2 regions of the Cobetia sp. PDI-23MA genome follow, and region 2 is predicted to be linked to the other one. Evidence: predicted binding sites of a transcription regulator. Region 2 holds the regulator's gene; the other holds the start of a gene.
What was found. Region 2 encodes PhoB, which activates phosphate uptake and scavenging genes when phosphate is short. Its sites were predicted from a motif close to TGTCATANNNNTGTCANA; they were not measured.

Region 1 (3,419 bases), 360 kb from region 2:
TCCGGCGTCAGCTTCAGCCACTTGCCGGTGCCATCGGCGGAAAACTGGGCAACGTACAGCGTGCCCTTGTCCAGGTACTTGTCGCCGATCGCCAGACGGTCCTTGACGTCACCGGCGCCACGGGCATCCGCGGCGTCCCACTTGGCATCTGACACGAACTTGTAGATGTACTCGTTACGCGAATCGTGACCGGAGTAGAAGACCACCGGCTCGCCCTCGACCAGCTTGCCCGGCCAGCAACCTTCGTGACGGAAGCGGCCCAGCGCGGTGCGCTTGACGGCCTGCTCGCCGGTATAGGGGTCGATCTCGACGATATAGCCGAAGGTCCGCGGCTCGTTGCGATAATCCTTGTCGGCGCTGTCTGCCGTCGGCGTGTTGTCGAAGCGCGCGAATTCGCCATCGACCTCACTGGCGTCCCCCGCAGCGGTTTCCCAGCCATAACGGCCGCGCTCGGTCTCGATACCGAGACGATCGTCATCGGTATGGCGATCGCTGCGCTTGACGAAGTAACCCGGCCAGTTCTCTTCACAGGTCAGGTAGGTGCCCCACGGGGTGTAGCCGTTGGCGCAGTTGTTGTTGGTACCACGGGTGCGCATGCCATCCGGTGAGAAGGCCGTCTTGACGTAATCGCTGCCCGCCACCGGCCCGCTCAGCGTCATCTCGCTGGCGCTGGTGTAGCGGCGGTTGTAGCGCGAGTCGCCCACCACGTCCCACTTGCCGTTGCTGCCCTTCTTGACCTCGACGATGCTCACGCCGTGGGCATTGATCTCGGTGCGCACTTCATCGGCCGGACGCTTGCCGGAATCCGCATTGGTCGCGCCGCCCTTGGGGGCCCACAGAGCGTCCTGATCGATGTATTCGTTGTTCATGACCAGCAGGAAGTTGCTGGAGGCCGTGTCGTCACTCAAGGCGAAGTTGTGCATGCCATCGTGATGCATGCCGACGGTGTTGAGCTGGATCTCCGGCGTCATCGCCAGGTCCTTGCTCCACTTGGGTGCCTTGGCATTGAGCGGCGTGCCCCACGGCGCCAGTACCTGTGCGGTATACCCCTTGGGAACCACCACCGCATCCGTGCGTGAACCCTTGATCGATTCGAAGGCCAGCGCCAGGGCCGTCTTCTTGCCCGCAGCATCGCTGGCGGCGTTGGCCGTGGTGCTCAGCCCCGCAAGACCGAAACCACCCAGCATGCTGGCAGCCGCCATGCCCAGGCCACCCTGCAGGACACGACGACGCGAGATGTGTCGCTCGATGACGGATGAGAATGTCTCGTTGCTGCTGGGATTCAGCAGGCGATGGTCTTCGATTTCCTTGCTCATGTCGCTTCCCCGTAGTCAGGTATCGGGTTGTTCTGTTCAGGCATGCCGCATGCGGGCTTGCCAAAGGCAACAAGAGTGATACGCGAGCCCGATGACAATTCCGTGACGAACGAGCAACAAAGGCAAGAGACGACAGCGCCCAACGGCCTTTCGACCGTTGGGCGCTGGGGACCTCAGGGACATTCGGTGAATTCAGCAAATAGCGTGCAAGCGCTGAGTCATCTTCGGCCGTGACGAGTGGCTGACACCTGATGTCAGACTTGACGCAGACGCTCGGCGGCCAGGCTCAGCAGATGCTCGGTGGTCTCCCAGCCCAGACATGCATCAGTGACTGACACGCCATGACGCAGCTGGGAGAGCTTCTCTGCCGCCGGCAAGGCCTGCTTGCCTTCATTGAGGTGGCTCTCGAGCATCACGCCGATCAGGGCGTCATCCCCCGCCAGGCGCTGGGAGAGCACATCCAGCATCACTTCGCTCTGGCGGCGATGGTCCTTGCGCGAATTGGCGTGGCTGCAATCGACCATCAGGCGCGGCGTCAGGCCAGCGCCTTCCAGCTCACGCCGGCAGGCGGCCACCGAGGCGGCGTCATGGTTGGGCTGGCCATGGCCGCCGCGCAGCACCACATGGGTATGCGGGTTGCCCGCGGTCTCGATCAGCGCCGGACGTCCGCTGTCGTCCATGCCGAAGTGGCGATGCCCATGCGCCGCCGCCCCGATGGCCTGCACGGCGACCTCGACGCCTCCGTCAGTGCCGTTCTTGAAGCCCACCGCACAGCCGAGGCCGGAGGCCATCTCGCGATGGATCTGCGACTCAGTGGTGCGGGCGCCGATGGCCGCCCAGCCGAGCAGGTCTTCCAGGTAGGCGGCAGTCAGCGGCTGCAGCAGCTCGGTGGCCACCGGCAGGCCCAGCTGGTTGATCTCGCGCATCAGCTCGCGTGCCTGACGCAGGCCGGTGGCCATGTCATCGCTGCCATCCAGATGCGGGTCATAGGCCAGCCCCTTCCAGCCCACCGTGGTGCGCGGCTTCTCGACATAGACACGCATCACCAGCTTGAGACGATCACGTACCTGCGGCTCGATCACCGCCAGGCGCTGGGCGTACTCACGCGCGGCCTTTATGTCATGGATGGAGCACGGCCCGACCACCACCAGCAGACGATCATCGTCGCCGGCGAGAATGGCGTTGATCTCATCGCGATGCTGGCGAATCTGGCCGGCCAGGGCGGCGTCCACCGGCAGCTGCTCGCGCAATTCGCTGGCGCTGGGCAGGGCTTCACGACTGATGCGTCCGGGTGTGGTCAGTGTCTGGGCGGCATCAGAGCGGGTCACGGTGGCGTTCTCGGCAGTCAAGGGGTCAACAGTGGCGTCGGCAGTGTGCGGGTTGGCGGTCAACACGCGTTCAAGGCTGGCGTTCATGGTCTTCTCTCCTGTGATGAAGCCTCGGCTCCATCACGCAATATTCATTCTGACAGACAGGGACTTCGCGAATCGTCACCCCGGTGTTGCTCGCCCTGCCCCGCGGTGACAGCGGAAAGAGGCAGGACGCCGCTAAATCGCCAGCGCCAATAACCATGCACGACCCGAGCGGAGGCAAGAGAAAAGCGGGTAGTCAGGATAGTGGTGCGCATGGTCATTCCTCTCGTCATTCATGCTGCAATCATTGTCGGCACGTTAGGGTGACATGCCTCTCGTCATGGATTTCGCAAGGCCCGAAACGCAAGAACCCCCGGCCGTGGCTGCGACCGGGGGTTCTTCAAGGTGGTGGCAGCCCGTGCGAGACAGGCGCGCCGTAACCTCAGGCGCGCCCCTGTGTAAACCAATACCAATAGCCGGCCGCACACGCCGCCGTCACGACCTGGCCCGAAGGGCAGGCAGCGACAGTGAACGGGCGGTGGCTGGTGGTCTGATTCATGGGGCGGGCCGATATCCAGTGGTGACGATGAAAAAGGTGTTAGGCCTATCCTTGCACTCCAGATCGTCCTGCGCAAGCGTGAACCGGCAACAAACCGTTGCCCGCACGCATAAAGAAGGGCTATCAGCCTGAAGTGGCATCAGTATAATCTTTGGTTGTCGAGCAACATGATCGGCAACACGCATTCGTCCA
Region 2 (3,419 bases):
GTGACAGCGGAAGCGCGCACCCTCGCCGGGGTGGCTGTCGATCTCCAGATGGCCCTGATGGCGAATCAGCACATGCTTGACGATGGCAAGCCCCAGACCGGTGCCTCCCGTGGCGGTGCTGCGGCCCTTGTCGATGCGGTAGAAACGCTCGGTCAGGCGCGGCAGGTGGACCGGGTCGATGCCGTCCCCGTCATCTTCCACCTCGACCAGCAGGCCCTGGTCATCCGCCTTCCAGCGCAGGGTGATATGGCAGTCTTCGGGGGTGTAGCGCACCGCATTGAAGACCAGATTCGAGATCGCGCTGCGCAGTTCCTGCTCCTCACCGCGCAGAGACAGGCTGGCATCGGCCTCGATGGAGAAGGTGTGACGTCCCTGGGACAGGCCTTCGGCGTCGTCGCGGATATGGCCGAGCAGGGCGCTCATGTCGATACAGCGACCGTCGTCGGACAGTTCGTCGGTTTCCAGGCGTGACAGGGTCAGCAGGTCCTCGACCAGGTGCTGCATGCGGTCGGTCTGGCTCTTCATCTGACCCAGCCCACGCTGCCAGCGCGGTGGCAGGTCATCGGCGTAATCGGAGTAGGTCTCGAGATAGCCGGCCAGCACCGTCAGCGGCGTGCGCAGCTCATGGGAGACATTGGCCACGAAGTCGCGGCGCATCTCTTCAAGACGATAGAGGCGGGTGACATCACGCAGCATGACCAGACGTTCGTTGTCACCGAACAGGGTGATGGAAATCTGCAGCGTCAGGTTGTCAGACAGCGGCGACTGCAGCGTCAGCGGCTCGCGGTAGGCCAGCCGATTGAAGTAGTCGATGAAGACGGGGTCACGCAGATAGTTGGTGATGTGCTGGCCGCGGTCGTGGCTGGCCTTGAGACCGACCAGCTGCTCGGCAGCGCTGTTCCACCATTCCATGTCACCGTGGTTGTCCAGCATCACCAGGCCGTCGCGCATGGCCTCGGAGGATTCCTGGATACGGTTGAGGATGCTGCGCAGTCGCTCCTGAGTCTGGCGCTGGCCCTTCTGATAGCGGTAGAGACGATCGAGCAGGTCTCCCCACACGCCATCGCCGGGTGGTGGCTCTTCATGGGGATTGGTGATCAGCCAGGTATAGAGGCTCTTCAAGTGCTTGAGATGGACGAACAGATACAGCGAAAGGCCCAGTGCCAGGCCCCAGCCCAGATGGCCCAGCAGGCCACCGATCAGGCCGAAGCCACCGGCAAGGTAGCCGAGGCGCCATAGCTCGTTGGTCCAATAGCGCATGAATCCCTCAGGCCTGAGCGCTGAAGCGGTAACCGGTGCCGCGGACGGTCTGGATCAGATGCTGATGGCCTGTGCCCAGCGCCTTGCGCAGGCGACGGATGTGCACGTCCACGGTGCGCTCCTCGACATAGACGTTGCCGCCCCATACCTGATCGAGCAGCTGGCTGCGCGTGTAGGCACGCTCCTGATGCGTCATGAAGAACTGCAGCAGGCGATATTCGGTCGGGCCGACATCCAGCGAGTTGCCGTGGGCGGTGACGCGGTGGCTGGCCGGGTCGAGCATCAGGCCCTCGACTTCCACCGCCTCCTCGACCCCCTTGGGAGTGGTGCGACGCAGTACGGCCTTGAGACGGGCGACCAGCTCGCGCGGCGAGAAGGGCTTGGTGATGTAGTCGTCGGCGCCGGCTTCCAGGCCTTGAATCTTGTTGTCTTCCTCGCCCTTGGCGGTCAACAGGATGATCGGCAGCTCCGAGGTGGTCTCGTCACGCTTGAGACGCCGCGCGAGCTCCAGGCCACTGGTGCCCGGCATCATCCAGTCCAGCAACAGCAGATCGGGCTTTTCATCGACGACGATGGCGTGGGCGTCCTGGGCATTGTCTGCCTCCAGCACGCGGTAATCCGCCATTTCGAGGGCAACGGCGATCATCTCGCGAATCGAGGATTCATCGTCGACAATCAGTACGGTCTTGGAGCTCATCGCTAGATCCCATGCAGCAGTCGGCGCACGCGCCAGAATGACAAGTCGATGACGATTACAACCCGCTTATATGACAACCAGATGACAACCGCCAGCATGGCAGCTTGCACGCAAGCCTGCCAGCCGCCTTGGAGGCGCGGCAGGCAGGCATGAACCGTGGGCTGGGGAGCAACAGAGGGCAGGGATCGCTTTAAATTAAATAATGCGAATGTTTATGCAGGCGTCAGCTCATCGGCCAGGTCGCCAGGGCGATACCGGCGAAGATCAGCAGCCCCGTCCAATGATTGTTGAGGAACGCCTGGAAGCAGGGCGCACGCTCACGCTCACGGATCAGACGTTGCTGCCAGACGAAGGTGACGGCGGCGGCAGCCAGCCCCAGCCAGTAGAAGATGCCCAGCGCCAGGTGCAGGCCGATGCCGATCAATACCGCCAGCATGCCCAGCTGCAGAAGGCCGATCATCAGCTTGTCGGCCCGCCCGAACAGCACGGCGGTGGACTTGATGCCCACCTTGAGGTCGTCGTTGCGATCGACCATCGCATAGGCGGTGTCGTAGGCCACCGTCCACATCAGGTTGGCCGCGAACAGCCACCAGCCGTAGGTCGGCACTTCCTCCAGCGTCGCGGCGAAGGCCATCGGGATCGCCCAGCCGAAGGCGGCGCCCAGCACTACCTGAGGCAGATGATGGAAGCGCTTCATGAACGGGTAGCTGGCCGCCAGCAGCACGGCGACGATCGACAGCAGCACCGTGGTCAGGTTGGTGAAGCACACCAGCACGAAGGCGGCCGCGACCAGCCCCCCGAACAGCGTCAGCGCCTCGCGCTCCGAGATGCGACCCGAAGTCAGCGGCCGGTCTCGCGTGCGCTCGACATGCTTGTCCCAATGGCGATCGGCGTAGTCGTTGATGACGCAGCCGGCGGCGCGCATCAGGTAGACCCCGGCGATGAAGATCAGCAGGGTCGTGCGCTCGGGGATGCCATCTGCCGCCAGCCACAGTGCCCACAGGGTCGGCCACATCAGCAGCCAGGTGCCGATGGGGCGGTCCAGCCGTGTCAGGGCGAGGTAGTCGGCCAGTCTGGAAGGACGCGAAGCGGCGGAAGTGGATGACGCGGTCATCGGGGCTCCTGGGCGGGTGGTAGTGGGCAAGGGAAGAGAGGGAAACGAGGCCAGTCGGCCGCACGGCTCAGGCCAGTTGCAGCGCGTGCTGGAAGGCTGGCGTGAAGCCCTCCTGCACCAGCACCTTGAAGCGACCATGCGAGAACATCGAGCGGCGCATCCACAGGCTGGTGGTGCGGGCCAGCGGCCTGGAGCTCGAAAGCACCAGCGGGGCGCGGCTGACATCGATGGCGCTGCGTATCAGGTCGGGCTGGCGAAACAGCCAATGGCCCAGCGAGCGCTCGCCCAGTGTCGAGAGGCGATGACCGTGGGCCAGGTCCAGCGCCGCCAGCGAGCGTGCGATCACCC

Region 1: a site for PhoB is predicted at 1,407-1,424, ahead of AC5WNJ_RS15135 (PhoX family protein). Genes of this name have one in related genera too.

What each region holds. Positions count from the first base shown of each region.
Region 1 is NZ_CM183352.1:3,567,539-3,570,957, forward strand. Features, by position in the region: gene AC5WNJ_RS15135 (PhoX family protein) at 1-1,316, opposite strand, end outside; gene AC5WNJ_RS15140 (3-deoxy-7-phosphoheptulonate synthase) at 1,571-2,731, opposite strand.
Region 2 is NZ_CM183352.1:3,927,860-3,931,278, reverse strand. Features, by position in the region: gene phoR (phosphate regulon sensor histidine kinase PhoR) at 1-1,260, opposite strand, end outside; gene phoB (phosphate regulon transcriptional regulator PhoB) at 1,268-1,957, opposite strand; gene ubiA (4-hydroxybenzoate octaprenyltransferase) at 2,181-3,071, opposite strand; gene AC5WNJ_RS16735 (chorismate--pyruvate lyase family protein) at 3,139-3,419, opposite strand, start outside.